2 regions of the Micromonospora sp. CPCC 205539 genome follow, and region 1 is predicted to be linked to the other one. Evidence: riboswitches for the same ligand, from Rfam matches in the RefSeq annotation. Region 1 holds a riboswitch; the other holds the start of a gene.
What was found. Region 1 has a riboswitch for cobalamin ahead of V6V47_RS00820 (CbtB domain-containing protein). Riboswitches for the same ligand answer to the same signal wherever they lie in the genome.

Region 1 (15,711 bases):
AGGCCGAGCTGCTGGGCCTGCTTCTTGACGTCCTCGTCGTAGAGGGCGGCGGCGGGGCCGGCCTTGCGGATGCCGGAGCCCACCTCGACGCAGATCTGCTCGAGCGCCGGGCCCTTGACCGGGGACAGGAATTCGAGCGCCAGGCTGGACTTTCCGCCGTCGATGTAGGTCTGCATGTCCTTGACCGCCTGCGGCACGGTGGCCGGCAGCGTGCAGCCCTTGACCGCGTACGGTCCGGTCGGGGTGGAGGCGGTGGTCTGCGAGGCGCAGCCGTCGGGACTGGCGATGAACGCCACGAACTTCTTGGCCGCGTCCAGCTTCGCGCCGGTGGTGGTGGTCGGGATGTAGACCCCGGCCGGCGACCACACGGTCAGGCCGTTCTTGGCGGCGTCGGTGCCCGGGATGGCGAACAGGCCGATGTCGTTCTCCTTGCCCGGGTTGTCGGCGAGCAGTTGGGCGAGCGACGACGACAGGTTCGGGTACTGCGCGCCCGTGCCCTGCGCGAGCTGACGCAGGCCGTCGGTCAGCTTCGCCGAGGCGAAGTCCTTGTTGAGGTAACCGGCGTCGTGGATCGCCTGAAGGTGCTCGAAGCCCTGCCGGGCGGCCGGCGAGGTGGCGTACTTGACCTGGTTCTTCGTGTACTTTTCGGCGAAGTCCGGCTCGGCCGCCGAGACGTTGTGGAAGTCGGCGAGGATGAGGAGCTGCGAGGTCCAGGTCTCCTGATAGGTCTGGATCACCGGGTCGGTGCCGGCTGCTCTGATCTTGGCGTTGTTCGCCATGAACTCGTTCCAGGTCTTCGGCACCTGGAGGTTGAGCTTGCTGTAGACGGGTCGGTTGTAGAGCACACCGCCGCCCATGAAGCCGCCCCACGGCGCGCCGTAGACCTTGTCGGCGGAGGTCACCGTCGTGACGAAGTTCTGGTCCAGCTGACCGATGTACGGCTGGTCACTGAGCGGGACCAGGTTCTTCTGCGGCGCGATCGCCTGGAACAGCGAGCCGGTGTTGTACATGAACACGTCGGTCATGTCGCCGGTGGAGAGCCGCGTCTTGACGATGTTGTCGCCGTCGGTGCCCGCCGGTCGGATCTCCACCTTGACCGTGATGCCCGGGTTCTTGGCGGCGAAGTCCTTGGCCAACTGCTCGCCGGTCTTGACCGTCTGCGGTGTGTTGTCGACCAGGAACGACAGGGCGACCTTGCCGTCGGAATCGTCGCTGGAGCCCAGGCTGCCGGCGCTGCAGCCAGCGAGCAGGAGCACGGCGGTGGCCAGGGCGGCCGGGGCTATCGACAGTTTTCGCATCGGGAAACTCCTTGTGTCGGGGGGATCATCAGAGGGCGGGGAGTTGGGCGCGTAGCGCTTCGGCGCCCGGGACGAAACCACCGGCGGTGGCAGCGTCGACGAGCTGGCTCGCCGGTGCGTCCAGGTACCGTTCGAGGCGGGCGGCGAAGTCTGCCTCGTCGGCCACGACGCCCGCGTTCCGGCCGGCGGCCACGATCGAGTCCCAGGTGGGCTGGTGGTCCATCAGCTGCCGGATGGTGGGCTCGGCGGGGAGTTGGGCCTCCTGGGCGTACGCGTCGTCCACCGTCCACACGTGTCGCCCGTGGCGTACCTCGATGGGTGCGTCGCCGCCCGGCACGTGCACGACGGCCGTGGCACCGACCGGCACCCGGACCTCCAGGCGCAGCCGGCCGTCAGCTCTCTCCCAGGCCACCGAGGCCTGGCCGTACGGGGTGTCGTGCCGGGCGGCGGCGCGGGTGAGTCGGGCGTTCGGCAGCGGTCGGACCTCGATGCGCCGGTAGGCCGGCTCGGCCGGTGCCAGTCCGGCGACCCGCCGATGCAGCCAGTCGGCGACCGCGCCCAGCGCGTAGTGGTTGAACGAGGTCATCTCGCCGGGGTTGATCGTCCCGTCGGGCAGCATGCTGTCCCAGCGCTCCCAGACCGTGGTGGCGCCCATCGTCACCGGGTAGAGCCAGGACGGGCAGCCGGTCTGCAGCAGCAGTCGGTACGCCAGGTCGGGTTCGCCGGCGTCGGTGAGCGCGTCGGTCATCAGCGGCGTACCGACGAAGCCGGTGCTGATCCGGAAGCCCGCGACGCGGACCAGGTCGGCCAGTCGCTGCCCGGCCCGTCGTCGCTGCTCCGCCTCGGGCAGCAACGCCCACTGCAGGGCGAGGGCGTACGTGGTGGCCGCGTCGCCGAGCACCCGCCCGCCCGGGGTCGTGTACTCCCGGGCGAACGCCGCGCGGACGCGCTCGGCGAGGTCGGCGTACTCCCGTGCGAGCTCGTCCTCGCCGACCACCTCGGCGGCCCGGGCGACGATCTCCGCCGAACGGGCCAGGTGCGCGGTGGCGATGACATCCGGGTCGGCCTTGGCCCGGAACGGGTCCTCGGGCGGTGCCGCCGGGTCGAGCCAGTCGCCGAACTGGAAGCCACCCGACCAGAGCAGATCGTCGCCGGCGAGGGCGGCCATCCGGTCCACCCAGGCTCGCATGCTGGGCAGCTGGCGGTGGAGCAGACCCCGGTCGCCGAACCGTTGGTAGAGCACCCACGGGACGACGGTGGCGGCGTCCCCCCAGGCGGCGGTCGCCGGTCCGGGCTGGCGGAGCACGTCCGGGATGACGTACGGCACGGACCCGTCCTTCTGCTGCTCCGCGGCGAGGTCGGCGAGCCAGCCGGTGAGCAGACCTGCGCTGTCGAACAGGAAGCTCGCGGTCGGCGAGAAGACCTGGATGTCGCCGGTCCAGCCGAGTCGTTCGTCGCGCTGCGGGCAGTCGGTCGGCACGTCGACGAAGTTGCCCCGCATGCCCCAGACGACGTTCTCGTGGAACTGGTCGAGCAGCGGATGCGAGGACTCGAACCAGCCGGTCCGGCGCAGGTCGGAGCCGAGCACCACGGCCTCGAGATCCTCGGCCCGCAGGTCCGGTACGCCGGTGACCTCCGCGTACCGGAAGCCGTGGAAGGTCAGCTCCGGCTCCAGCGTCACGTCGTCCGGTCCGGCCAGCACGTACGCGTCGGTGGCCTTTGCCGTGCGCAGCGGGCGTACGCCCAGCTCGCCGTCCTCCAGCACCTCGGCGTGGCGGACCACCACCTCGTCGCCCGCCGTGGCGCCCCGGACCCGCAGTCGGACCCGGCCGACCAGGTTCTGCCCGAAGTCCACCAGGGTCCGGCCCGACGGCGAGGTCGTCACGGCCACGGCGGGCAGGACGTCGGTCACCCGCACCGGCGGCCCGTCCGGCGCGACCAGCAGGCCCAGGTCGGCGTCGAGCACGTCGACCGGGGTCTGCGCCCCGGGGGAGCGGCGCAGGTCGGTGCGTTGCCCGTCGTAGAGGTCGTCGGCGACGATCCCGCTCTCCCGGGCGGTCCAGGAGCCGTCGGTGGCGAGGACGTGGCTCGTCCCGTCGGCGGTCGTCACCTCGAGCTGGGCGAGCGCAGCCAGCCGGTCGCCGTACACCGCGTGCTGCCCCTGGAAGCCCAGCCGCCCGCGGTGCCACCCGTTGCCGAGCAGGATCTCCAGCCGGTTCTCGCCGGCCACCAGCAGGTCGCTCACGTCGTGCGCCTGGTAGCGCAGTCGGTGCCGGTACGCCGTCCAGCCGGGCGCGAGTTGTTCGGTGCCGACCCGCCGGCCGTTGAGGTACGCGACGTAGATCCCGTGCGCGGTGGTGTAGAGGCGGGCGCGGGCCGCGTCGGCCGGTAGGTCGATCGTGCCGCCGAGCAGCGGGGCCGGGTCGCCGTAGCCGCCGATGTCGCGTGGGCTGACGAAGCGGGCCGTCCAGTCCTCGGGGGCGAGCAGTCCCGCCTCGACCACCGCCGGGCCGCTCCACGGACTCCACTCGTCACCGCGTACGCGCACCCGTACGGTGCCGCGCTGCCGGGACACCAGCGGGGCCGCCGGCCAGGGCACCAGGATCTGCTCGGACGACTCGGCGGTCACCACCTCCCCGTCGACCTCGACCTGGTAGGCCGACTGTTCGAAGTCCGGGTCGGCGTCGGGCACCTGCCAGGAGACGCGCGGGTTGGGGACACCGATGCCGAAGGCAGGGCCGTGCTCGAAGCGGAGGCCGGTGGGTGCGGCGGCGCGGGGCATGACACTCCTGTTCGTGAAACGATTCAAAGGCGGGGGTGAACACAGGCCGGGACTCTTGTTACCGAGTGGTGGCCAGAAGGTTTCGCCTGTCCCCCCGATCCTGCGGCCGGCGCAGGTCAGGCCATAGCCCGACGTGCACACGTGCTAGCACGAAATTCACTTCGGCCCTAGGGTGAGCCGATGCTCGAGCTGCCGGTCGAGAACACTCGGGAACTGTTCCACTTCGCCGACGGCGTGGTCGCCTTCGCCGGCCACTACCTGCACGAGGGCGTCCATCTGGCACACACGCACAGCTTCGTCGAGGTCGCGGTAATGTGCGGCGGCGCCGGGGTGCACCACAGCCTCGCCGGCCGGCAGCAGCTCAGCGTGGGTGACGTGGTGCTGCTACGGCCCGGGGTGTGGCACGGCTACGAGGACTGCCGCCGACTGGACATGTACAACTGCTGCTTCGCCACCGAGTTGCTGCAGAACGAGCTGGGCTGGACCCGGGAGGATCCGCTGCTAGGCTACCTGCTCTGGTCCGGCCCGTACGCCCAGCAGCGGCGCGGGATCCTGACCGCGCACCTCGACCCGGAGGCGCTCGCCGAGTGCACCGGCCACCTCGACGAGTTGGAGGCGCTGCGACACCGGCCGGTCAGCACCCATCACGGCGACATCGTCGGCCGGCTCGCGCTGTTCCTCAGCAGCCTGGCCCGGGCCGTCGTCCAGCAGACCGCACCCGGCCAGGGTCAGACGCACGCGGCCGTGTTGAACGCGATGCGGATGATGGAGGCTCGCCCGGAACACCAGTGGAATCTCACCGAACTGGCGGCCGCCCTGCACCTCGCACCCGGGTACCTGATCCGGCTGTTCAAGAACGCGACCGGGCTGCCGCCGATGGCCTACCTGTCCCGGCACCGCGTCGAGGTCGCCGCGGCCCGGCTACTGCACACCGACGATCCGATCCACCGGATCGGCGAGTCGGTCGGCTGGCCGGACCAGAACTACTTCGCCCGACGGTTCAAGGCCCACTACGGGCTCAGCGCGTCGGCGTACCGGTCCCAGTTCCGGCACCGATCGTTCCGCATCCGGGGGGCCGGAGCGAGCGGTGCCGCCGCATCGATCGACTGCTCGACCACGCGCGCTCCCATGGCCGCCGCTCCGAACCGCCGGCACCCCGGTCCGGAGCGCGGCCCGCTCCAGCCCGACCGCTAACTGTCCGTGGTGGAGGTCGCCGCGGCACGGCGGCCGCCGACCACGAGGCGCCACCCGCCCACGATCATCGTCACCGCGATCAACCCGAGGACGCCGGCCACCACCAGCAGAATCACGTCCAGCGGCTGGCCGACGCGCCGCGGCGTGCCATCGTCACCCGGCCCGAAGTGCCCGCCGGCGCCCTGCGCGCCCACCGGCAGGACGTACGGCTCGGGTGCCACCGGCGCCGCGGCCCGCAACGCCTTCGCGGCGTCGATGACCCCGTACCCCGTTCGGGGATCGTGCCGGTCCGGATGCCCAGCGGTGCGCTCGAGCACCGCCGCGACCTGCCGTGCCGACAGCTTCGGATACCTGGCCACGATCAGCGCGGCGACGCCCGCGGTCAGGGCGCCCGCCGATGAGGTGCCCTGCGTGGATGCGCGCCCCTTCGAGGCGATCGTCGCGCCCCAGATCGACACCCCGGGTGCGGCGACGTCGACGTACGAGTGCACGGTCGAGAACCTTGCCCGCTCCTTCGACGGCGTGCTCGCGGCCACGGCGATCACCCCGGGGTACGCGGCCGGATAGCTGACCAGGTTGTCCCCGTCGCCGTCGTTGCCGGCGGCGGCGATCACCACGATCCCCTTGGACAACGCGTACTGGACGGCCTGCGCCTCACGCGTGTCGTAGGCGGCGAAGGGGCTCTCCGAGCCCAGTGAGAGCGAGATGACCCGGACCCCGGCGTCCGCCGCGTACCGGATGGCATCGGCCAACGCCCGCGCGTCCTGGGGCCTCGGCTTCGCCAGCGCCTGCTCCCAGGACACGAAGTCGGGATCCGTGCGGTCGCGGACCGCCCGCAGGCCCAGCACCTTCGCCTCCGGCGCGACGTCCAACACGCTGGAGGCCATCGACGTCCCGTGGTCGCCGTACCACGACTCCTGCTGATCGGTCTCGTGCAGGAAGTCCGGCCCCTCGGCGGCCCGGCCGGCCAGGACGGGGTGCGCGGTGCGGACACCGCTGTCGATCACCGCGACGGTCACCCCGGCGCCACGGCTGATCTTGTGCGCGGCCGGCACCGACAGCGCGCTCAACTCCCAGCCCTTGTCGGCCGCCTGGGCCGGTGCCGCAGCGAGGAGGAGGACCGCACCGACGGCCACGGCGGACGCTGTCACTCGATAGAAGCCGTTCATCAGGACCCTGCCGCCTGGTCGAAGGAACGCGCGAAGGCACCGAGAAGGTCGCCGGCAACGCTCTGGTAGGTCGTTCGCTCGCTGCGACCGTAGAGCTGCCACTCGTCGGGCAGCCGGCCGTACTGGCGGCGGGCGTCCAAGGGGCCGACCGTGATGGCCACGAAGTACGGCGGTGAGTTGGTTGGCAGGCCCACCTGCTGCGTCCCGCCGGCGTACACCAGCTTCCCGGTCCACTCCGCGGCCGCCGTCCCCGGCACCGCCACCGGGTACACCATGGGCTTCGGCGCCGACCCGAGGCCGAACTGCCGCACGACCGCCCCTGCCTGCTCGTACGAGCCGACCACGCAGAGCGCGATGGTCGCGGCCATCTCACCGCCGACGTCCACGTAGGTGGCTCGCAACGCGGTCGTGCAACCCTGCGCGACCGCGATCTGGGCGAGTTCCTTCGTCAGCGCCGTCGGGCAGTCGCTCTCCTCGGCGATACCCTGCCGGGACCACCCCTGCGGCTGCTTCTCGACCATTGACGTGTCCCGCAGGAAGTCGGGAAAGACCTCGTCGCTGCGCAGGTTGTGCCAGGCGACCGGTGCGAACGCGTCGTTGCCGATCTGGATTCCGTGGTTCCGCACCGACGCGAAGGTCAGACCCCCGGCGGCCAGCAGCGGCAGCACCCCGAGCGCAATGAAGAGCATCCCGAGCAGTCGACGCTTGCGTCCGAGCCGGAAGCGTGGATCAATCGGTGCCACGACCGGGGGAGGCTCGGGCACCTGGCCGGAGGAGGATTGGCCGTACGGGTGGTACGACGACGGCGACTGTGACAAGGCGTTCCTTTCCCGCCCGCCCGACAACGGGGCGCGCTGGGCGTAGTTTTCGGATCTTGCGGACCCTGGCAGCCCTCCCTTGCCATCCGCTTGCCATCTGCTTGCCACCCGGCCGCCCACCGCAGCAGCCGCCACATCTATTGCAATAGGATCCGCGCCGTGAGGTTTCGGCTGCTCGGCGCGGTGGAGATGGACACCGACGACGGCGAGCCGGTCCGGCTCCGGCGACGCCAGGAACGACTGGCCCTGGCGGTGTTGCTGCTCGACCCGGGGCGCGTGGTCAGCGGTGACCGACTCGTCGACGTGCTCTGGGGGCAGGCGCCACCCGCCGCGGCCAAGGCGACCCTGCAGACGTTGATGTCCCGCGTACGCGCGGCGGTGCGGCTGGCGGCCGGGCAGGACCCCGACGGGCCGGCGCTCCTGGTGGCGAACGGAGCGGGCTACCGGCTGCGGGTGCCGCCCGAGTCGGTGGACCTGCACCGTTTCCAGACGATGGTCGACACGGCCCGCACCATCGGTGACCCGCGTCTGCGCTCGGCCCACCTCGCCGGCGCGCTCGCCCTGTGGCGAGGGCCGGCCCTGGCCGATGCCGCGACCGGGCCCGAACGGCTGCGGCTCTGCAATGGTCTGGAGGAGTCCCGGTTCACCGCCCTGCTGGACCGGATCGACGCCGACCTCGCGGCCGGCCGGCACACCGAACTGGTGCCGGAACTGGCCGACCTCGTCGTCGACCATGGACTGCAGGAGCGGCTGCGCGGCCAGCTCATGCTGGCGCTCTACCGCAGCGGACGCCGCGCGGACGCCCTGGCGACCTATCGGCACGCCCGCCGGCTGCTCGTCGCCGAACTCGGGTTGGAACCCGGGCCGTCGCTGCGCCGCCTGGAAGCGGCGATGATCGCGGACAGCCCGACGCTCGCCGCGGTCACCGTGGTTCCACAACGGAGTCCCGCTCGACCTGGGCCAGACAGCACGCCGCCGCCCTTGACCGTGGTTCCGGCGCAGCTACCCGCCGGGGTGGCGGCCTTCGTCGGTCGGACGGCCTACCTGTCCCGGCTCGACGCGTTGCTCCCGACCGAGCAGGGCGACCGTCGGCAGCCCGCAGCGATCGTGACGATCACCGGCACCGCGGGCGTCGGCAAGACCTCACTCGCGCTGCACTGGGCCCACCGGGCCCGCGGTGCGTTCCCGGACGGGCAGTTGTACGTGAACCTGCACGGTTTCGACGCCGATGGGGAATCGACGAGCGCGGCGGAGGTGCTGCGCGCCTTCCTGGAGGCGTTGCAGGTGCCGACGCACCGGATCCCGGCGAACCTGCCCGCGCTGACCAACCTCTACCGCAGCCTGCTCGCCGACCGCCGGATGCTGGTCGTGCTCGACAACGCGCAGGACGCCGACCAGGTCCGGCCGCTGCTGCCGGCCGCACCGGGTTGCCTGGCCGTGGTCAGCAGCCGCAACCGCCTCACCAGCCTGGTGGTGACCGAGGGCGCCCACCCGGTGCACGTCGAGCTGCTCACCGTGCCACAGGCCGTCGAGCTGCTGATCAGTCGGGTCGGAGCGGACCGGGTGGCCGCCGAGCCGGACGCGGTCGCCGAGATCGTCGCCCTCTGCACCCGGCTACCCCTCGCGCTGTCCATTGTGGCTGCCCGTGCTGCCGCCAACCCCGGCTTCCCGCTCTCCGCGATCGCGGATGAGCTGTGCGCGACCCGAGGTGGCCTGGACGCGTTCGACGGCGAGGACGAGGTCAGCAGCCTGCGGGCAGTGCTGTCCTGGTCGTACCGCACCCTGAACCCGGACGCCGCCCGGTTGTTCCGGCTGCTGGGTCTGCACCCCGGACCGCACCTCGCCGCTCCCGCCGCAGCCAGCCTGGTCGGTGTGCCGGTGCACCGGGTCCGCCCGATGCTGGCCGCGCTCACCGGTGCCCACCTGCTCTTCGAGCAGGACCCGGGGCGCTACAGCTTCCATGACCTGCTGCGGGCGTACGCCGTCGAACTGGTGCGGAAACAGGAGACCGGGAGGGACCGATCCGACGCCCTGCACCGGCTGTTCGACCACTACCTGCACACCGCGGACCTCGCCAACCGCCTGCTCTACCCGGGCCGCCACCTGGTGACCCTGTCCGCACCTCGGCTCGGCGTCGCCGTGTCCGAACTGCGCGACCTGCGGCAGGCCGTAGCCTGGTTCGACACCGAACATCAGGTGCTGCTCGCGGCGATCAACCACGCGGTCGAGCACGGCTTCGACACGCACACCTGGCAGCTCGCCCGGATCCTGACCACCTTCTTCCACCGGTACGGGCTCTGGCACGGTCTGGCGGCCGCGCAGCACACCGTGTCGAGGGCGGTGAGCCGCAGCACCGACCCGGCCGGAAGGGCTCACCTGCACCGCAGTCTCGCCGTCGCGATCGCCGCGCTGGGCCGCGACGAAGACGCGCAGTCCCATCTGGAGTACGCTCTCGACCGATTCCGAGAGCTGGGCGACTCGACGTATCAGGCGGACACCCACATGGCTCTGGTCTGGGTGCACGGGCGGCTGGGACACCCCGAGAAGGGCCTGCACCACGCGGAACAGGGCCTGGCCCTGTGGCGTCAGACGGACCAGCGCACCGGGCAGGGGAACGCGCTCAACAACATCGGCTGGTGGCTCGCCCACCTGCACCGCTACGACGAGGCTCTCGCGTACTGTCAGCAGGCGCTCGACCTGCACCGAGAGGTCGGCGACGCCCACAGCGAGGCCGTCGTCCTGGACAGCCTCGGCTTCATCCACCACCACCTCGGTCACCACGAGCGGGCCGTCGCGCTGTACGAGCAGGCCCTCGCGCGTTACCGCGAGGTCGGCAGCCGCTACTTCGAGACCCGGACGCTGACCCGACTCGGTGAGCTGCACCGTACGGCCGGCGACCTGGCCGCCGCCAGCCGTACGTGGCGGGAGGCGCTGGCCATCCTCGACGAGCTGACGCACCCCGACGCGGAGCCTCTCCGCGACCGGCTCGCCGCGCTGCGCGCCTGACCGGTGACTCACGAATCGGCGACCCGCGTAGTCGCGCAACCGTCACTGGGCACCCACGCATTGATATCGACGAACCTCTAGGGCTACCCTCTGCTCGCCCATGGTCATCTACGACCGTACGGAGGACCGAGCATGAACCACGAACACCCGTCGGGCTGCTGCGGCGGCGAAGGGGAACAGCCACAGGTCGGGCTCAGCCGTCGTACGCTGCTGCGCGGCACCGCCCTGACCACCGGCGCACTCGCCGTCGGTGGTGTCGTGGGCCTGCCCGGGACAGCCCACGCCGCGCCCTCGATCTACAACCCGTTTGCCGGCTACCGGATCACCGGGACCTGGCAGGACCATCTCAACAGCGGCTCGTTGGGCGGCATCGACTTCGGGATGGGTGTCGGCACCAACCTGCCGGCGTGCGGTGCCGGCACGATCCAGAACATCCCGAACAACGGTACGGGCGGCCACACCGTCACGATCTACCACGCGGACGGGTATCGCAGCCAGTACCTGCACCTGTCCCAGTTCCTGCTGTCGAACGGTGCCGCGGTCGGCGCCGGTGGCATCGTGGGTCGGTCGGGTGGCGCGGTCGGTGCCCCCGGTTCCGGCAGCTCCACCGGCCCGCACCTGCACTGGCACATGATCAACCCGAGCGGTGTCCGCATCAATCCGCTGACCTACATCAGCGAGCACCCGGGCGGCGGCGGTGGCCTGCCCAAGTCCTCGACCGAGCAGGACGGCATCCCGGGCACCATCTTCTACCAGCGGATGCAGAACTGGCTGCGGATCACCTCCGGCTACACCGGCCCGATCGACGGCGTTCCCGGTGCGGCGACCTACTCCGCCCTGCAACGGGCCATGCGCGGCTACGGCTACACCGGCCCGATCGACGGTGTGCCGGGGACGAACACGTGGAAGGCCGTGCAGCGACTCGCGTCGGGCTGGGGCTACACCGGCCCGATCGACGGGGTGATGGGCGCGAACTCGTGGCGGGGCTTCGCCCGGTTCCTCAACCAGAACCAGTGGGACTGACACCGCCCAGCACTAGAGCCGTAGCTGCCACCGAGCGCCGTTGCTGGTGAGCTGGACCATTGCCAGCGGCCCGACGTCGAGCTGCCGGAACGTTGCCAGCGGCAGGTCGAGGGCGTGCACGACCGCGACCCGGATCACGATCGGATGGGTGACGGCGGTGACCCGTTGGCCGCGTCCGCGCTGCCCGTCCAGCCAGCGGCCGACCCGGTCCCGCAACTCCAGGACCGATTCGCCTCGAGGTGGCGCGGCGTCCGATGTGGACAGCCAGGCCCTTAGCGCATCGGCCTGCTCGAGACCGACCTCCGCCAGCGAGCGTCCGGTCCAGTCGCCGTGGTCGCAGTCGGCCAGCGCGGATTCCAGGACCGGTGTCAGGCCGAGGGCGTGCGCGGTCTGGGTGGCCGCCGTGGCCGGGCTGGAGAGGCAGACGTCGGTGCTGCGCAGGGGGCCTCGCCGGTCGGCGCCGGCGGGGGACAGGGCGAGGGCGGCCCGGAGGCCGCCCTCGTCCAGGCTGTCGCTCCCGCCGCCGAACCGCGCCCCCCGGATGGCGGCGGTGTGCGCGTGGGCGACCAGCCGCAGGCTGGTGGCGGTCACGAGCCGACGGGTACGCCGACGTTCGTTCCCGCGTTGTCGGCGCTGCCGCGAACGCGCCGGCGCCGCTGCTCGTGGTGCAGCAGGGCGGCGAACAGCAGGCCGATGCCGGTCCAGAGCACCACCTGGGTGCCGAGCGAGGCCAGCCGGAAGTCCCACAACAGGGTCGCGGGGAAGTCGGCTGGGACCTCCTGGAACGACGGCAGGACCACGTAGGACACCGTGGTGACGAGCAGGAAGCCGCCGGCCGTCGCGGTGGCGCGCAGCCAGCTGGGGGCGCCGTCGCCGACCGACCGGTAGCCGAGCGAGCCGGACCAGACCGCCACCAGGCCGAGCACCACCATCAGCAGGTAGCAGCCGGTGCGCTGGTTGATGGTGGCCGGGTCACCGACGGCCGGTGGGTTCGCCGGATACTTGAGGAACGGCACGATCACCGCACCGAGCAGCGCAGCCCCGGCCAGCAACAGGCCCGACCGTCCGTCGTCGTAGACGCGCCGCCGGCGGCTCAACAGGACGTACGCGGTGGCCAGCAGGCCGCCCATCGCCGCGCCGAACAGGCCGGTGGCCAGGAACAGGCCGCCGCGCTGACCGTCCCTGCTGACCAGCGCGTCCTCGTGGTCGTGCCCGCCGTCGGTGGCCTCGGCGTGCGACGCGGCCTCCTCGATGGCGATGGCCGCGTCGACGTGTGGTTCACCGACGACGTAGGCGAACGTCCCCGCGAGCAGGCCGGCGACCAGGCCGGCGAGCAGCCCGCGGAGAAGAACGGCGACGAACGAGGGTGGTGCGGTGCTGGTGGCGGTCAGTGGCACGGAACACCGAGCAGGTGCCGACCATCGTGCATCAGCTCGTGCAGGTACGTCCCACTTTGCGACACCGCCCCCTGGTCGAAGGCGACGAGATAGGTCAGCAGGGCGAGCGCGGCGACGGTGGCCAGCACCGCCCACAGCAGGCGGGCGGAGTTGGCGGGGTGCACCAGCGGCTGGCTGGAAGTGGAACTCGACATGGACACAACCTCCTCGGGGATGACGCGTCCCCATCGCAAGGCTGCGGACAACCGAGTGTCCTGGCTCGCGGCCCCCGGTCGAGAAGGGGAACCGCTCACAGTGGCGCGACCGCGCCGGACTCTCACCGGCTTCCCTCGCGTCGCCGCAGATTGTGCGTCGACCGTATCGATGTCGATGCGGTCGGTCAACCATGGCCGTCACTGCTGCGACCGAAGACACGCCCGGAAACGACATGTGGGGTGTGACAACGGCAGCGTCCCTATATATGGTGTCGAACGCAGCTGGTTCGACCGCTCATCCAGAGTTGTCGAGGCAAGAGGGAACCTGGTGAAAATCCGGGACTGCCCCGCAGCGGTGAGTGGGAACGACCGCCGTCATCAGCACTGGACCACCACACGGTCTGGGAAGCGACGGCCAGTAGGAGACCGGCGAGTCCGGTCCTGCCCGCGAGTCCGAAGACCTGCCAGCGCGCCGTACACCCGCACCCGGGTGGGCGGCGGTCCGAGGCCGCGTGGGACGGCCGACGCCATCTGACCCACGGCCCGTCGCCGTGGCGTCCGCCGGTGTCCGCCCCCTCGTGTCCGAAGCCATCAGGTCTCGAACTCGCGAGGAGTGAGTGGTGACAGTCACCCAGGTAGTCCCTGCCAGCGGCGACACGGCTGCCGAGCAGCCGGTCCGGCGGCGGACCCAGATGCACGTCCGCAAGCGTGACGGCGCTACCGAGCCGGTGGATGTGAACAAGATCGTCCGGGCGGTCGAGCGGTGGACCGACGACCTGACCGACGTCGACCCGCTGCGGGTGGCGACCCGGACGATCAGCGGCCTGTACGACGGCGCGACGACAGCCGAGCTCGACCGGCTGTCCATCCAGACCGCGGCCGAGATGATCGGCGAGGAGCCGCAGTACTCCCGCCTGGCCGCTCGGCTGCTGGCCGGCTACGTCGAGAAGGAGGTCCGCCGGCAGGGGATCACCTCGTTCAGCGCGGGGATCCGGATCGGCCATGCCGAGGGCCTGATCTCCGACGACACCGCCGCGTTCGTCGCCGCGCACGCCCGAATGCTCGACGACGCCGTCGACACCGGCGGCGACCGGCGCTTCGAGTACTTCGGTCTGCGCACGGTGTACGACCGGTACCTGCTGCGCCACCCGAGCAGCCGGTTGGTGCTGGAGACCCCGCAGTACTGGCTGCTGCGGGTGGCCTGCGGGCTGTCCCAGACACCGGAGGAGGCGGTCGGCTTCTATCGGTTGATGTCCAGTCTGGCCTACCTGCCCAGCTCACCGACGCTGTTCAACTCCGGCACCCGGCACACCCAGATGTCGTCCTGCTATCTGGTCGACTCCCCGCGCGACGAGTTGGACTCGATCTACCAGCGGTACGCGCAGGTGGCGAACCTCTCCAAGTTCGCCGGCGGCATCGGCATCGCGTACTCCCGGGTCCGGTCCCGGGGGTCGTTGATCCGCGGCACGAACGGGCAGTCCAACGGGATCGTGCCGTGGCTGCGCACGCTGGACGCGAGCGTCGCCGCCGTCAACCAGGGCGGTCGACGCAAGGGCGCGGCCTGCGTCTACCTGGAGCCGTGGCACCCGGACATCGAGGAGTTCCTGCAACTGCGGGACAACACCGGCGAGGACGCCCGGCGCACCCACAACCTCAACCTGGCCAACTGGATCCCGGACGAGTTCATGCGCCGGGTCGAGGCCGACGAGGTGTGGTCGCTGTTCGACCCGCACGAGGTGCCGGAGCTGCCCGACCTGTGGGGCGAGCGGTTCGACGCCGCGTACCGGGCGGCCGAGGCGCAGGGCCGTTACGTGCGGCAGGTCCCGGCGCGAGAGCTGTACGGGAAGATGATGCGCACCCTGGCCCAGACCGGCAACGGGTGGATGACCTTCAAGGACGCCGCCAACCGGCTCTGCAACCAGACCGCCGAGCCGGGCAACGTGGTGCACCTCTCCAACCTGTGCACCGAGATCATCGAGGTGTCCAGCGACGCCGAGACCGCCGTCTGCAACCTCGGTTCGGTCAACCTCGCCGCCCACCTGACCGACGACGGTGTGGACTGGGAGCGGCTGCGGGCGACGGTCCGCACCGCGGTGACGTTCCTCGACCGGGTCATCGACATCAACTACTACCCGACCGAGCAGGCCGCGGCGAGCAACCCCCGCTGGCGGCCCGTCGGGCTCGGGCTGATGGGTCTGCAGGACGCGTTCTTCGCGCTGCGGCTGCCGTTCGACTCGCCGGCCGCCCGGGAGCTGTCCACCCGGGTCAGCGAGGAGCTGTACCTGACCGCCCTGGAGACCTCCGCCGATCTGGCGCGGCGCTTCGGCGCGCACCCGGCGTACGGGGAGACCCGGGCGGCGCGGGGGCAGTTGCAGCCCGACCTGTGGGGTGTCGAGGGCACGCAGACCGCGCGGTGGGCTGCCCTGCGGGAGCGGGTCGGCGCCCACGGCCTGCGCAACTCGTTGCTGGTCGCGGTCGCCCCGACCGCCACCATCGCCTCGATCGCGGGCTGTTACGAGTGCGTCGAGCCGCAGGTGTCCAACCTGTTCAAGCGCGAGACCCTGTCGGGGGAGTTCCTCCAGGTCAACACCGCTCTCGTCCGCGAGCTGAAGGCCCGTGGCCTGTGGACCGACCGGGTCCGGTCGGCGATCAAGCGCGCCGAGGGGTCGGTGCAGGACATCGCCGAGCTGCCCGCCACCGTCCGGGAGTTGTTCCGGACCGCGTGGGAGCTGCCGCAGCGGTCGCTGATCGACCTGGCCGCCGCCCGTGCCCCGTTCATCGACCAGTCCCAGTCGCTGAACCTGTTCCTGGCCTCGCCCACCATCGGCAA
Region 2 (15,711 bases), on a different contig from region 1:
GAGAGGATCTCCCCGAACGACGAACACGAGGGGAGCCCCGAAACATGACAACCAACGACAGCATCCAGGTGAGCGTTCTCGGACTGGGCGCGATGGGTAGCGCTCTCGCAGCCGCCTTGGTGGAGGCCGGACACGCGACAACGGTCTGGAACCGCTCAGCGGGAAGGGCGGACAACCTGGTTGCGCAGGGCGCGCAGGCGGCCGCCACGGCAGGCGAAGCGGTCCGGGCCAGCCGGCTGGTGATCGCATGCCTGCTGGACCACGCGTCGGTCCACGAGGTGCTCGATCCGCTCGCCGACGAGTTGGCCGGACGAACGTTGATCAACGTGACCACGACGACACCGGAGCAGTCACGCGAGATGGCCGCCTGGGCTGCCGATGCAGGGGTCGCGTATCTGGACGGCGGCATCATGGCCGTCCCGGAAATGATCGGTCAGCCTGGGTCATCGATTTTCTACAGCGGATCGGCCGCCGTTTTCGACCAGTACAAGCCGCTGCTCGACCTGTGGGGCGACGGTACCTACTTCGGTGAGGATCCCGGACTGGCGTCGCTGTACGACCTCGCCCTGCTCTCGGGCATGTACGTCATGTTCGCCGGATTCATGCACGGCGCCGCCATGGTCGCCCCGGCCGGCGTGACGGCGGGCGAGTTCGCCGCCATGGCCGCACCGTGGTTGACCGCCATGACCGGCGGGTTGCAAGGGTTCGCCGAAGTCATCGACGGCGGAGACTACACCGTCGAAGGGCAACAGAGTCTGGAGTTCTCCGACCTCGGCGACATCATGACCGCCAGTTCCGACCAGGGCATCAGCACCGAGGTAGTCGCCATGGTCCAGGGCCTCATCCGGCGCCAGATCGAGGCAGGCAACGGAAAAGAAGGCTTTGCGCGAATCATCGAGAGCATCAAGCAACCACGCTAAGGAAGTGCGGCGCGCCGTTCGCGCCAGAAGTTGGGTCATCCCCGCCAAGATCGCGTCTTTGCGGACAACATGAATACTGGCGGGGATGACGCCCGCCGGGCGCCCTGACCGACGCGGTGTGGCAGGTCGTATCCGCTCACCTGCCGGTACGGGATCCGGCCAAGGGTGGACGGCCATTGACGTACGGCCACCGGCTGATCACCGACACGATCCTCTACGTGATGGTTCCGGGCTGCGCGTGGCGCCTCGTCCCGCCAGGCCGAGGGCGCGACCCAGCACCGACCGCGGCGGTGCTGGACTCCCAGTCGGCCAAGTCCGCTGCGGCGGCGAGCAGATCGGCTTCGACGCGGGTAAGAAAGTGCGAGGCCGCAAGCGGCATCTGCTGGTCGACACGAACGGGCTGCTGCTGGTCTGCATGGTGCACTCCGCCTCGGTTCAGGACCGCGCCGGGGCCAGGCTGGTGCTGCACTCCATCGACCAGTAGTACCCCACACTCTCTCAGGGGCGCGGGGTCAGCCAGGTGATGGCGGACCCGCGGACCGGAGTGGGGAGTTCGTGGCCGCCCGGGAACTCCTCGAAGGTGACGTCGTAGCCGAGGCTGTGCAGGTGCGGGACGAGCCGGCGGCTGCACACGTCGATCGGCAGGACGCGGTCGTCCACGCCGTGCGAGATGAAGATCCGCGGCCGGCCGTGGGTGACCGGGGGCGCGGCGAAGCCGGGGGAGAAGGCCAGCACCGCGTCGACCAGGTCGCCGTTGGCCAGGCCCAACGAGAGGGCGTACGAGGCGCCGTCGGAGAAGCCACCGAACGTCACGTCGCGTACCGGATAGCCGTCGAAGGTGCTGGTCAGCAAGCCGTCGATGCGCCGCACGTCCACCCCGAACCCGCCGGCGATCAGGTCCCAACTGCTCGCCGCCGCCTGCGGGGCGACCAGCAGCAGGTGGTGCGCGTCCGCGACCGGCCGCAGCAGGTCCAGCCCCTGCCGGGCGGAGCCTCCCGCCCCGTGCAACAGCAGCACCAACCGGTACGCCGTCCCGTCGGTCGCGGGCTCCGGGGCGTACACCATCGCCAGCAGCTCACCATCCGGGCCGATGATCGATCTCAGTCCGGCGGGCGCCGGCGCCACCGGCGGGTGCGGCCGTGCGGTCAGGCGACCGTGCGGGGGGTCCTCCGCCGGCTTCCGGCGCGGCGGCGCGAGTTCGGACACGGGTCACCGCTCCTCGCTGTCGACGGCGTGTGCGCGGCGGTTACCCGACCCACTGCCGCTAAACCACCCGGCCCGGCTGTCGGGAGGGCTGGTCAGGCGCTTTCGCGGGCTACCAGGGCGGAGGGGAAGAGGGTCGCCGGCGCGACCGGGCGCCCGTCCAGCACGGCGGTCGCCGCGGCGGCGGCGATCCGGCCCACCGGGTGGCTCGCGGTGGTCAGCGCGGGGGCGGTCATGCTGGCCAGCGGGATGTCGTCGAAGCCGGCCACCGCGACGTCGCCGGGCACCCGTACACCGTCGTCGCGCAGCGCCGCGATCACCCCGAGCGCGGTCTCGTCGCTGATCGCGAAGATCGCGTCAAGGTCCGGCCAGCGCCGCAGCGCCTCGCTGGCCGCCGCCCGGCCGCGCTCGGCGGTGAAGTCGCCGGGCAGCACCCGCTCCGGCAGGCCGACCTGATGCATCATGCGGCGGTACGTCTGCACGGGGCGCTGCGAGCACGGCAGCCATTCGGGGCCGGTCACCATGGCGATCCGGCGGCGCCCCGTGGCGTACAGGTGGCGTAGCACCTCGTCGGTGCCGGTCACGTTGTCCACGTCGAACGACGGGACGGTGGCCGAGCCGATGCCGATCGACGCCACCCGGCCGCGCAGCGACCGTGGCACGGCGTCCAGCAGCTCGGCGGTGGTGTTGACCAGCACCACGCCGCAGACGCTGCGGTCCCCGGCGAGCTGCCCCAGGCGGCTCGGCTGGCCCAGCGGCAGCCAGTGCAGCGCCACCCCGATGCCGGCCGGCGCGCAGACCCGGGCCGTCGCGCCGACCACCCGGTGGACGTACGGGTTGTCCAGCACCTCGGCGCTGGTGCCCTGGACCGCCACCACCAGCCGTACGCCACCGCCCCGGACCAGTGCGCGGGCGGCCTGGTTGGGCACGTAGCCGAGCCGGTCGACGGCCGCCGCGACCCGCTCCCGGGCCGCCGGCGAGGCGAACCCGGTCCCGGCGATCACCCGCGAGGCCGTGGACCGGGACACCCCGGCGACCCGCGCGACGTCCTCCAGGGTGGCCGGTCGGTGCGCTGCGGTCGTCATCGTTCCCTCCCTCCGGCAACCCGTCCGCAAGGACGAACGCCTCACTCGGAATCATGCCGGGCCGGTCCATCGGCGGTAAGGGGCGGGCATCCCGCTTGTGGTGGAAGCGCTCTCAGGTGTGCGATCGTGCCAGGAGATCATCCCCGGAAAGAGGACCTGCACCCGTGAGCGCCGCCACCAGTCCACCCGCCCCCTCGGTCACCGCCCCGGCACCGCCGCGGGCCGTGCTGACCGCCCGCAACGGCGTCGCCGTCACCTTCACCCTGAACGGGCTGGCTGTCGGTAGCTGGTTCTCCCGGGTGCCGGCGGTCCGTGAGTCGTTGGACCTCTCCGCCGGCCGGCTCGGGCTGCTGCTGCTGGCGATGAGTGCCGGCGCGCTGCTCGCGATGCCCACCTCCGGCCTGCTCGCCCAGCGCCTGGGTGCGGCCCGCACCGTGAGGCTGGGTACGGCGGTGCTCGCCGTCGGCCTGACGGTGGCCGGCCTGGGCGCCACGGTCGCCGGGTCGGCCGTCGTTGTCGCGGTGGGGCTGGTCGCCTTCGGCTACGGCTCCGGCGCCTGCGACGTCGCCATGAACGTCGAGGCCGCGGCCGTCGAGCGGCGGTTGGGGCGTACCGTCATGCCCCGCTTCCACGCGGCCTGGAGCCTCGGCTCGGTGGCTGGCGCGGCGATCGGCGCCGGGGCGGCCCGGTTCGACCTGTCCGTCGGCGCGCACCTCGCCGCGGTGGCCGTGGTGGTGCTCACCGGGACCGTGCTCGGCTCCCGGGCGTTCCTGCCCCGGCCGGCCGTCGACCCGGCCGAGCGCACGGAGGACGCCAGCCCGGCCGCCAACCGGCGAGCCCAGCTCGCCGCCTGGCGGGAGCCGCGCACCCTGCTGATCGGGCTCTTCGTGCTGGTGGCGGCGTTCGCCGAGGGCAGCGCCAACGACTGGGTGGCGGTCGCCTTCGTGGACGGCCGGGACCTGAGCGAGGCGGCCGGCGCGGCGGTCTTCGGCGTCTTCGTCGTCGGCATGACCCTCGGCCGCACCGCCGGCACGATCGCACTGGACCGGTGGGGTCGGTTGCCGGTGCTCTCCGCCACCATCCTGCTCGCCGTGCTCGGCGTGGGCCTGGCCGTGCTGGCCGGTTCGGGGCCGGTGGCCATCGTCGGTGTCGCGCTCTGGGGGCTCGGCGCGTCGCTGGGCTTCCCGGTCGGGATGAGCGCGGCGGCCGACGAGGAGGCGCACGCGCCCGTCCGGGTCAGCGTGGTCGCGGTGATCGGCTACACGGCGTTTCTCGGTGGGCCGCCGCTGCTGGGGCTGCTCGGCGACCGGGTCGGCACGCTGCACGCGCTGCTGGTGGTGCCGCTGCTGCTGGTGCCGACGCTGGCGCTGGTGCCGGTGCTGCGCCCGCCGCATCCCGCCGGACCGACCGCTCCAGCACAGAAAATCTAACCCAGGCCGGCTCGGCGCGGTATCGGGTGCGCGGCCGACTGCGCTCGCGCACCCGAGCTGGCTGGGGTCGCCCGATGCCAAGCGACACGATCACCGCCGCCCCGGCGGGCACCGGGACCCTCGGCGACCGCACCGTGCACCGGATGGGCTTCGGCTCGATGCGGATCACCGTGCACCCCGACCGGGAGCGGGCGGTCGCGCTGCCGCGCCGTGATCGTCACCAAGGTCGGCTTCGGGTACGACCCGGCGACCGGCTTCCACCAGGCGTTCACCGCGGCCGAACTGCGCGCCCAGGTGGAGGAGAACCTGCGTCGGCTCGGGCGCGACCAGCTCGACGTGGTCAACCTGCGGCCCGGTCCGGCGCCGCTGGCCGAGCGGTTCGGGGCGCTGGCCGAGCTGCGGACCGCTGGGCTGATCCGGCACCTCGGGCTCTCCAACGTCCAACTCGAGGGGTCGGGGGTCAGTCGTGGAGCCAGACTCGGAGGGGGCCCAGGCGGGTGAAGCCGGCCGCCAGGGCGGGGGCCAGCTCCGGGTCGGCCTCGTAGCCGACCAGCGGCACCCGGGGAAGGGTGGCGAGTAGCCCGAGCCAGATCTCCGCGGGGTCGACGGTGTGGGCGAAGAGGTTGGAGACGCCGTACACGCCGTCGCCGCTGACGATCACGCCACCGGCCACGGCACCGCTGTCGTCACAGTGGGCCAGTATCCGTACCCGTGGGTCGTCCAGCAGGGCCGGCCGGAAGAGCTCACCGCCGCCGTGCGCCGCCGCCCAGGCGGCCAGCCCCGCGGGTGTGGTGACCGGGGTGAGCGGTGTGCCGACCGGAGGGTCCACCGGCGGCCGGTGGATCCACTGTGCGTCGAAGAGCACCCGGAAGCCGTGCTCGGTGAGGTCGAGGTCGGCGAAACTGTCCTTCACCGATGCGCCAGGCCCCGCGTCGATCCGAGTCAGCAGGGCGTCGCCGTCGATGCCGGGGCGGAGCGTGACCGCGTCCGGGTACCAGGGTGGCGACCGACGGGCCACCGACCAGGTGTCGGTATCGGTCACCGAGCGCAGGCCGTGACTGTCGCAGACGATCCCGCACCACCGGGCGTTGTCCAGGGCGGCCACCACCCGAAGATCCACCACCCGGATGGTACGGGCCGCCCCACGGCGCAGGTCATCACGCCGTGGGGCGGCACCTCATGCCTGCCCGGGAGACAGCGGTGGGGCGGTGACGACCAGGAAGGTCAAGTCCTCGCGGGCCCTGGCGTCGATGGGCAGGGGCAGGCGGATGCGCCCGGAGTCGACCATGCCTCGTACGGCGGGACGGCTCAGGCCGAACCCGGCGGTGAGCAGCTTCTCGACCCGGATGGGTGCCGGGAGCTCGAACCTGATGATGACCTCGAGTGGCGCGGCATCCTCGCGCCGGAGGTCGTAGAACGGTATGTCGGTGTCCAGCCGCCAGGTGCCGGTCCAGTCGAGCTGGTAGGCGGCCTTGCGGGCGAGCGTCGCGTCCATGGTCAGCTGTCGCACGATGGCCGGATCGTTGTTCTCGAACATCAGTAGCCGCTCGTTGTCCAGCGCCCGCACGTTGATGCGCTCGTGGACGGGGATTTTCGACGTGCGGCCGCACAGGTCGCAGCAGATCAGCAGCCACACGTCGAGCAGCTTGTGGTTCGCGTTGACCCGGATCTTGCCGGTGGGACGGTGCCGCGTGGACCTGCATGACACGCAGGTTTTGACGATGGTGGGCAGTCCGAGCTCGCTGACCACCCACAGCGCCTTGCGGTCGATGCCGGTTCCGCGACCGTGGGCGGGCACGCGGATATGGCGGGAACTATTCATGGCTTCGGCGATTCCAAGATCTCGGCAGGAGGCGCCCGGCAGCGCGATGGCGCGCCGGGGGTGCCTCCCGGGTCCAGTGGCGGGCAGCCGGCGTCTCGGCGGGGAGCACGCCGGCTGGCGCGACGTCGCAGATCACGTCGCGTGAAGGAAGCCCGCACCGGTTACGCGGTGCGGGCTTCGAGTGGCACGGCGGACGGAGACGGGGAGGTGACTCCAACCCGTCTGCATCGCGCACGTGCGCCACTGGTCACTGATCCATGCGGATCAGCGTGGTCGACCCGTGGGCCTCCGGGCAACGGATTTTCCGCGTGGCCCCGCCGCCGGGGGCGGGGAATTTCCGCTGTCGGTTGTCGAAGGGGGGTGGTACAAAGCCGCGGTGGAAAAGACTCTGGAGTTCGCTGACCTGTTGCGCCTGATGGAGGAGCGATCGACCGCTTTCCGGGCGGCGGTCGCCGCGGCACCCAGCCTCGACGTGCGGGTGCCGACCTGCCCCGAGTGGACGTTGTTCGACCTGGTGCAGCACCTGGGCGAGGGGCGCCGCAAGTGGGCCGCCATCGTGGCCGCGGGGCCCGCTGACGCTCCGCCGGCGATGTCCGCCCCGGTGGCGCCCCGGGAGCGCGAGGCACTGCTGGCCTGGTTCGCCGCGTCGACGCGGGAGTTGCTGGACGCGCTGCGGGAGGCCGGCCCGGATCGTGGTTGCTGGACGTGGTGGGGTCCGTCGCAGTCGCCGCAGACGACTGGTGCCGTCGCCCGGCACCAGCTCCAGCAGGTCGCCGTGCACACCTACGACGCCCAGGTCGCCGTGGGCGCCCCGCAGCCGCTGCCGGACGAGGTGGCCCTCGACGGTGTCGACGAGTTCGTGACCACCTGCGTCGCGACGACGGCCGCGTGGCCGCACAAGCCCGCGGTCGTCGACTACCACGCCACCGAGGGCCGTTCCTGGCGGCTCTGGTTCTCCGCCGACGGCGCCCGGACCGCCCGCCTCCCCACGCCGGTCGCCGGCGAAGGCCCCGAGGCGGCCGTCGCTGGCGAGGACTCGGATGCGGCCTATGTCTCCGCCCGGGGCACTGCCCATGAGCTGGTCATGTTCTGCTACGGCCGCATTCCGATGGACTCGCTGCGGGTCGACGGCGACCGGCGCGTCTTCGACCAGCTGATCGCCTGGGAGCCGGAGGAATAGGACACGACGACGGAGCCGCCGCCCTGCGCCGACCTCGGCCTCAGCGCGCGGCGGTGGGTCCGCGGCCCGGGATGATGTACAGCAGTCCGGCCCGCCCGGTGGCGATGAGATTCAACCCCGTAACCGGCCGCCGCTCGTGCCACCCTCGATCACTGTGTCGTGAGCAGGTCCCCGGCGGGCGTGGACAACTGCTGACGACACAGTGATCGAGGAGTCGGCAGTGGCACAGCCACGAGCGGCGGGGGTCAGGGGATTTACAGGTGGGGTGCAGGGTCGTTTCAGGGTGGGGTGGTGCACTGGTAGGGGTTTGAGGGAGAGGGGACGCGCCATGGGGTGGTTCAGTCGGCGGTCTCGGGGTGGCGAGGCGACCCCGACGAAGCTGGACCGTGAGGCGACCCGGGACGACCTCGCCGCACTCGAGGCGTTCATCGCCAGCCGGCACGGGGTGGAGTTCTATCTCGAGCCGGAAACCACCGCGACGGATACCACGGTGGTGGCGATCGCGCACGACGGCGAGTGGATCCGTCGTCGTACCGGCACGCCCCGCGCGGCGGGCGCCATCGCCCGCAAGCACGCGGTGCCGCTCTACGAGGCGGGCCGTACCGGCTATCCCGAGCGGATGCGGGTGTGGAGCCGGGCGCACCCGGAGCGCCGAGCACGCTGAGACCGGTTCCGCGCAACGATCTGGCTCCGGCGCTGTTGCGTCCGTTGAAGCAGAGCAAAGGGTGCGCGACAGCAACCCGAGGCAGTGCCGCGGCAATCGCTACTCCTCGATGGCTGCGACCGGGATGCCGTTGACCGGCCTCGGACGGGTGTGGCAGCATTCGCGACCTGACGGCAGTGAAGGAAGCCGGTGTGATTCCGGCGCGGTCCCGCCACTGTCACCGGGGAGTCATCCCCCCTCGCGAGTCACGGCCGTGTGTCTGCGGTTGGAAGGCCGGGGGAGAGCGTCGATCCGGGAAGCCAGGATACTTCGGCCGTCGGGACGTACCCCAGGGCGTGGACACCCGAGGAGGACCCGATGACGCACGGCGTCTCATTCATCGATCAGTATCGCTACGGCTGGCATGGCGGACACCACGCCGCCCTCGGTCGGGCTGTCGGTCGCATCGGCCACCGGCACCGCTGAGCCGCGCACGCCAGCGCTGACGCCGCACGCACCCACCCGCACTCGTCCAGGTCGCCCGCGTGGCGGCAGGGACGTCACTCTCCGGAGCCTTCCGTGCGCATCCTGCTGCTGTCCACCGCCGACACCGACCTGCTCGCCGCCCGTGCCAGCGGCGCCGACTACCGGTTGGCCAACCCCGCCCGGGTCTCCGCCGACGAGGTGCCAGCCCTGCTCGCCGGGGTCGACCTCGCCGTCGTACGTCTGCTCGGAGGTCGGCAGGCGTGGTCGGACGGCCTCGCCCAGGTGCTCGCCACCGGTCTGCCGGCGGTCGTGCTCGGCGGCGAGGCGCTGCCGGACGCGGAGCTGATGGCCGTCTCCACCGTGCCGTCCGGGGTGGTCACACAGGCGCTGGCGTACCTGGTCGAGGGTGGTCCGCAGAACCTGGGGCAGCTGGCCCGGTTCCTGTCCGACACGGTGCTGCTCACCGGTGAGGGCTTCGCCCCGCCCGCCCGCACCCCGGAGTACGGCGTGCACGGCGACAACCCGGCCGACCCGGACCGGCCCACCGTGGGAATCGTCTTCTACCGGGCGCACGCCCTCGCCGGCAACACCACCTTCGTCGACGTGCTGGCCGACGCGGTACGGGCGGCCGGCGGCAACCCGCTGCCGATCTTCTGCGGCTCGCTGCGCGGCCTGACGACCAACCCGCACGGCCAGACTGCCGGCGCCGACGCGCACGAGGCCGCCGACAACGGCCTGCTCGGGCTGTTCAGTCGCTGTGACGCGCTGCTGGTCACCGTGCTCGCCGCCGGTGGCGCGGTCGCCGCGGACGCCTCCGGCGGCGGCGACTCCGACGCCTGGGACGTGGGCGCGCTCGCCGCCCTGGACGTGCCCGTCATCCAGGCGCTCTGCCTGACCAGCACCCGTGCGCAGTGGGCCGAAAGCGACGCTGGACTGTCCCCGTTGGACGCCGCGATGCAGGTGGCGATCCCCGAGTTCGACGGCCGGATCGTCACGGTGCCGTTCTCGTTCAAGCGGATCGACGCCGACGGGCTCTCGGTCTACGCCGCCGACGAGGAGCGGGCCGCCCGGGTCGCCGGCATCGCGGTGCGCCACGCCCGCCTGCGGTACGTGCCCAACGCCGACAAGCGGGTCGCCGTGGTCCTCAGCTCGTACCCCACCAAGCACTCGCGGGTCGGCAACGCCGTCGGGCTGGACACCCCGGTCTCGGCGGTCCGGCTGCTCGCCGCGTTCGCCGACGCCGGCTACCACCTCGGCGACGCACCGGTGCCCGACGACGGCGACGCGCTGATCCACGCGCTGATCGCCGCAGGTGGTCACGACGTGGAATGGCTCACCCCGGAGCAGTTGGCCGCGGCCGAGGCCCGGGTGCCCGGGGAGACGTACCGGCGCTGGTTCGCGGACGTCCCGACCGCGCTGCGCGAGCGGATGCGCGAGCACTGGGGTGAGCCCCCGGGCGAGCTCTACACCGACGGCGGGGACATCGTGCTGGCCGGGCTGCGGTTCGGCAACGTGGTGCTACTGATCCAGCCGCCGCGCGGCTTCGGCGAGAACCCGATCGCCATCTACCACGACCCGGATCTGCCGCCCAGCCACCACTACCTGGCCGCGTACCGCTGGCTGGCCGCACCGGTCACCGACGGGGGCTTCGGCGCCGACGCGGTGGTGCACCTCGGCAAACACGGCACCCTGGAGTGGCTGCCCGGCAAGGGCCTCGGGCTGGCCGCCGACTCCGCACCGGACGCCGTCCTCGGCGACCTGCCGCTGGTCTACCCGTTCATCGTCAACGACCCCGGCGAGGGCACCCAGGCCAAGCGGCGCGCCCACGCCGTCGTGATCGACCACCTGGTGCCGCCGATGGCCCGCGCCGAGACGTACGGCGACCTGGCCAAGCTGGAGCAACTGCTCGACGAGTACGCGACCGTGCAGGCGCTCGACCCGGCCAAGGTCCCCACCGTACGGGCGCAGATCTGGGACCTCGTCCGCGCCGCCGAGCTGCACCACGACCTGCACGCCAACGCCATGCCGGCCGCCGACGACTTCGACGAGTTCGTGCTGCACCTCGACGGCTACCTCTGCGAGGTCAAGGATGTGCAGATCCGCGACGGACTGCACATCCTCGCCGCCGTACCGACCGGCGAACCGCGGGTCAACCTGGTCCTCGCGGTGCTGCGCGCCCCGCAGATCTGGGGCGGCACCCGCGCCCTGCCCGGCCTACGGCAGGCGATCGCGGCCGCGTACGGGCTGAACGAGCAGGAGCTGCTCGCGGAACCGGGCGCCCGGATCAGCGCGCCAGCCGGGCTGACCGACGTCGTGGACGGACCGGCCGGCACCGCCGCCGACGCCGTCGACCTCATCGAGGCGGTCGCGCGTCGGCTGGTCCTCGCGATGGAGACCCTCGGCTGGGCGTCCGACTCCGTCGACGCGGTCGTCGAGGAGGTCACCGGCCGGTCGATCCCGGACGTCGCCGCGGTGCTGCACTTCGCCGCCACCGAGCTGGTGCCCCGACTCGACCGGACCACCGACGAGCTGACCCACACGCTCGGCGCGCTCGACGGCCGGTTCGTGCCGCCCGGGCCGTCCGGGTCACCCACCCGGGGCCTGGTCAACGTGCTGCCCACCGGCCGCAACTTCTACTCCGTCGACCCCAAGGCCATCCCCAGCCGCAACGCCTGGGACGTGGGGGTGGCCCTCGCCGACTCGCTGCTGGCCCGGCACCTCGCGGACACCGGCGCGTACCCCCGCTCGGTCGGTCTGACCGTGTGGGGCACCAGCGCCATGCGAACCCAGGGCGACGACATCGCCGAGGTGCTCGCGCTGCTGGGCTGCCGGCCGGTCTGGGACGACCGGTCCCGGCGGGTGACCGGGGTCGAGGTGGTGTCGACGGCCGAGCTGGGCCGGCCCCGCGTCGACGTCACCGTCCGCATCTCGGGTTTCTTCCGGGACGCGTTCCCGCACGTGGTGGCGCTGCTCGACGACGCCGTACGCCGGGTCGCCGCCCTCGACGAGCCGGACGCGGAGAACTACGTCCGGGCACACGTCGGCGCCGACCTCGCCGAGCACGGCGACGAGCGAAGGGCCACCGCCCGGATCTTCGGCTCCAAACCCGGGGCGTACGGGGCCGGGCTGCTGCCGCTGATCGACGCCCGGACGTGGCGCAGCGACGCCGACCTGGCCGAGGTGTACGCGGTCTGGGGCGGCTACGCCTACGGCCGAGGGCTGGACGGGCGGGAGGCGCGGGCCGACATGGAACGCTCCTTCGCCCGGATCGCGGTGGCCGTGAAAAACCAGGACACCCGCGAGCACGACATCGTCGACTCCGACGACTACTTCCAGTACCACGGCGGGATGGTGGCGATGGTCCGGCACCTCACGGGCGCCTCGCCGGAGGCGTACGTGGGTGACTCGGCGATGCCCCACGACGTGCGCACCCGCACGCTGGGCGAGGAGACCCGACGGGTGTTCCGGGCCCGGGTGGTCAACCCGAAGTGGATCGCCGCGATGCGCCGGCACGGCTACAAGGGCGCGTTCGAGCTGGCCGCCACCGTGGACTACCTGTTCGGCTACGACGCCACAGCCGGCGTGGTCGACGACTGGATGTACGAGCACCTGGCCGCCGCGTACCTCTTCGACGAAACCACCCGCGAGTTCCTGGAGCGGTCCAACCCGTGGGCGCTACGGGGCATCACCGAGCGGCTGCTGGAGGCCGCCGACCGGGGGCTGTGGGCCAAACCCGAGCAGACCACCCTCGACCGGCTGCGCGACACGTACCTGGCCAGCGAGGGTGACCTGGAGGACCGGGTGTGAGCGCGAGGAGTGAGCCGGTTCTGCGAGCCCCGCAGTCGCGATCGAAAGAAGGCCCAGTGACCGTGACCTACCCGTTCAGTGCCGTGCTCGGCATGGCCGACATGCGGTTGGCGCTGCTGCTCAACGCGGTCTCGCCGGCGATCGGCGGGGTGCTGGTCCGGGGCGAGAAGGGCACCGCGAAGTCCACCGCCGTCCGCGCCCTGGCCGCGCTGCTGCCCCCGGTGTCCCGGGTCGCCGGCTGCCGGTTCGGCTGTGACCCGGCCGAGCCAGACCCCGCCTGCCCGGACGGCCCACACCCCGCCGGTGCGGCCGCCGAGACCCGGCCGGCCCGCCTCGTCGAGCTGCCGGTCGGCGCCGCCGAGGACCGGGTGGTCGGCGCACTGGATCTCGAGAAGGCCCTCGGCGAGGGGGTACGCGCCTTCGAGCCTGGGCTGCTCGCCGCCGCCCACCGGGGCGTGCTCTACGTCGACGAGGTCAACCTGCTGCACGACCACCTCGTCGACCTGCTGCTGGACGCCGCCGCCATGGGTCGCAGCCACGTCGAGCGGGAGGGCGTCTCGGTCAGTCACGCGGCCCGGTTCCTGCTGGTCGGCACCATGAACCCGGAGGAGGGGGAGCTGCGCCCGCAGCTCCTGGACCGGTTCGGGCTCACCGTCGAGGTCGGCGCCAGCCGTGATCCCGAGGTCCGGGTCGAGGTGGTCCGCCGCCGGCTCGCCGCCGACGCCGATCCGGCCGGCTTCGCCGCCAGCTGGGCCGACGCCGACGCGGAGATCGCCCGACAGGTGGCCGCCGCCCGACACCGGCTTCCCGGGGTACGGCTGCCCGACGCCGCCCTGCGGCAGATCGCCGAGGTCTGTGCCGCGTTCGACGTGGACGGGATGCGGGCCGACATCGTGACAGCCCGTACCGCGTTGGCGCACGCCGCCTGGCACGGCCGGGACCGGGTCACCATCCACGACGTACGGGTGGCCGCCCGGCTGGCGTTGCCGCACCGCCGTCGCCGCGATCCGTTCGACACCCCCGGGCTGGACGAGAAGCGCCTCGACGAGGCGTTGCAGCGCGCCGAGGACGCCCACCCCGACGACGACCCGGACGGCGGCCCCGCCGACCAGGGCCCGGACGACGGCCCGCACGGTGGGCCCGCTGGCGGCGGGCCGGCCGGCGACGGCGGCCCGGACGGGGATGGCTCCGGCGGGGGCGACCCCGGCGACGCGCACGCCGAGCCAGCACCGACGGGCAACGGAGCGACCGACCGGGACGGACGGGCCGATCGCGGGCCCGACGGCGAGGGGCCGCAGCACGACACCGGTAGCGACGCCGGCCGGGGGCAGGATGCTCGCGCGCGTGGCGACGGACGCGACAGCGGCTCGGCCGACGACGACCCGAGCGGCGGCGGCGTTCGCTCCGGGCAGGGCGGGGAGCGGGTGGCCGTACCCCGGGGTGGGTTGACGGCGCGGTTGCTCACCGCGCCCGGCGTGGCTGACGGGGTGCCCGGCCGGCGCTCGCGCGCTCGCACCGGGCGGGGCCGGACCACCGGCTCCCGGCTGCCGGCGGGTCGGGTCGGCGTGCTGCACCTGCCGGCCACGGTGCGCGCCGCCGCGCCGCACCAGGCGGCCCGGGGGCGACTCACCGGGCCGCTGCGGTTGCGCCCGGACGATGTACGCGAGGCCGTCCGGGAGGGCCGCGAGGGCAACCTGGTGCTGTTCGTGGTGGACGCGAGCGGCTCGATGGGTGCCCGGCAGCGGATGACCGCCGTCAAGGACGCGGTGCTCGCCCTGCTCACCGATGCCTACCAGCGGCGGGACAAGGTCGCGGTGATCGCTTTCCGGGGCGCCGGCGCTCGGACGCTGCTGCCGGCCACCTCATCGGTGCTGGCGGCCTCGACGCGACTGGCGGAGCTGCCCACCGGTGGGCGTACCCCGCTGGCCGAAGGCTTGCTCGCGGCCGCCGACCTGCTGCGGGTGGAGCGGCTGCGCGACCCGAAGCGCCGCCCCCTGGTCCTGGTCGTCACCGACGGCCGGGCCACCGCCGGCAACCGTCCGCTCGACCGGGCGGCCGGCGCGGCGGCGGTGCTGGCCGCGACCGGAGCGCCCTGCGTGGTCATCGACTGCGAAGAGGGCCCGGTCCGACTGCACCTGGCAGCCCGCCTGGCCACCCAGCTCAACGACGCCCCCCACCACCCCCTCGAGACCCTCACCCACCCCCGCGCCCGCGATCGCTCCCGCGACCGCGACCGCCCCCGCGATCTTGCACTTGCTGCCCCGGCATAGCGGACGAAGTGCATAAATGGCAGACCGAAAGTGCAAGATCGCGGGGATGTGGGCCGGGGTCGGGGCGAGAAGGAGGACATGCTGATGCCGCAGGGAAAGCCTGATGTGGTGCCGGATGACGGGTTGACCACCCGGCAGCGTCGTCGTCGACCGCTGGTGATCGTCCACACCGGTCAGATGAAGGGGAAGTCCACGGCCGCCTTCGGGCTGGCGCTGCGCGCCTGGACCGCCGGCCTGCCGGTCGGGGTGTTCCAGTTCGTCAAGAGCGCCAAGTGGCGGGTCGGCGAGGAGAACGCCTTCCGGGCGCTCGGCGAGGTGCACGAGCTCACCGGCCAGGGCGCCCCGGTGGCCTGGCACAAGATGGGCGAGGGCTGGTCCTGGATCCAGCGCGGCGGCGACGCCGACCACGCCGCCGACGCCCTGGAGGGCTGGCGGCAGATCCAGCGCGACCTGGCCGCCGAGCGCTACGGGCTGTACGTGCTGGACGAGTTCACCTACCCGATGAAGTGGGGCTGGGTGGACGTCGAGGAGGTGGTGGCCACCCTGGCCGACCGCCCCGGTTTCCAGCACGTGGTGATCACCGGCCGGGACGCCGACCCACGGCTGGTCGCCGCCGCCGACCTGGTGGCCGAGCTGACCAAGGTCAAGCATCCGATGGACGCTGGCCAGAAGGGCCAGAAGGGCATCGAGTGGTGAGCAACGAGGCGTGGCCGCTGCCTCGCGTGGTGATCGCCGCGCCGGCCAGCGGGCACGGCAAGACCACCGTGGCCACCGGGCTGCTCGCCGCGCTGCGCCGCCGTGGCCTGACGGTCAGCCCGCACAAGGTCGGCCCGGACTACATCGACCCCGGCTACCACGCCCTCGC

Region 2: linked by a shared signal. The riboswitch ahead of cobN (cobaltochelatase subunit CobN) and the one ahead of V6V47_RS00820 (CbtB domain-containing protein) in region 1 are both predicted to bind cobalamin.

Annotation. Positions count from the first base shown of each region.
Region 1 is NZ_JBAKHW010000001.1:179,456-195,166, reverse strand. Features, by position in the region: gene V6V47_RS00865 (ABC transporter substrate-binding protein) at 1-1,298, opposite strand, end outside; gene V6V47_RS00860 (family 78 glycoside hydrolase catalytic domain) at 1,327-4,080, opposite strand; gene V6V47_RS00855 (AraC family transcriptional regulator) at 4,261-5,274, shown strand; gene V6V47_RS00850 (S8 family serine peptidase) at 5,271-6,425, opposite strand; gene V6V47_RS00845 (hypothetical protein) at 6,443-7,132, opposite strand; gene V6V47_RS00840 (AfsR/SARP family transcriptional regulator) at 7,421-10,267, shown strand; gene V6V47_RS00835 (peptidoglycan DD-metalloendopeptidase family protein) at 10,400-11,290, shown strand; gene V6V47_RS00830 (histidine phosphatase family protein) at 11,303-11,881, opposite strand; gene V6V47_RS00825 (CbtA family protein) at 11,878-12,687, opposite strand; gene V6V47_RS00820 (CbtB domain-containing protein) at 12,678-12,881, opposite strand; cobalamin riboswitch at 12,914-13,051, opposite strand; cobalamin riboswitch at 13,148-13,364, shown strand; gene V6V47_RS00815 (ribonucleoside-diphosphate reductase subunit alpha) at 13,502-15,711, shown strand, end outside.
Region 2 is NZ_JBAKHW010000005.1:52,279-67,989, reverse strand. Features, by position in the region: gene V6V47_RS06765 (NAD(P)-dependent oxidoreductase) at 45-920, shown strand; partial or broken gene V6V47_RS32690 (transposase) at 1,037-1,174, shown strand; gene V6V47_RS32685 (transposase) at 1,159-1,404, shown strand; gene V6V47_RS06755 (alpha/beta hydrolase) at 1,419-2,126, opposite strand; gene V6V47_RS06750 (LacI family DNA-binding transcriptional regulator) at 2,219-3,208, opposite strand; gene V6V47_RS06745 (MFS transporter) at 3,373-4,638, shown strand; gene V6V47_RS32680 (aldo/keto reductase) at 4,849-5,139, shown strand; gene V6V47_RS06735 (hypothetical protein) at 5,099-5,758, opposite strand; gene V6V47_RS06730 (DUF1062 domain-containing protein) at 5,816-6,436, opposite strand; gene V6V47_RS06725 (maleylpyruvate isomerase family mycothiol-dependent enzyme) at 6,837-7,640, shown strand; gene V6V47_RS06720 (hypothetical protein) at 7,969-8,304, shown strand; cobalamin riboswitch at 8,459-8,636, shown strand; gene cobN (cobaltochelatase subunit CobN) at 8,863-12,576, shown strand; gene V6V47_RS06710 (VWA domain-containing protein) at 12,573-14,846, shown strand; gene cobO (cob(I)yrinic acid a,c-diamide adenosyltransferase) at 14,931-15,542, shown strand; gene V6V47_RS06700 (cobyrinate a,c-diamide synthase) at 15,539-15,711, shown strand, end outside.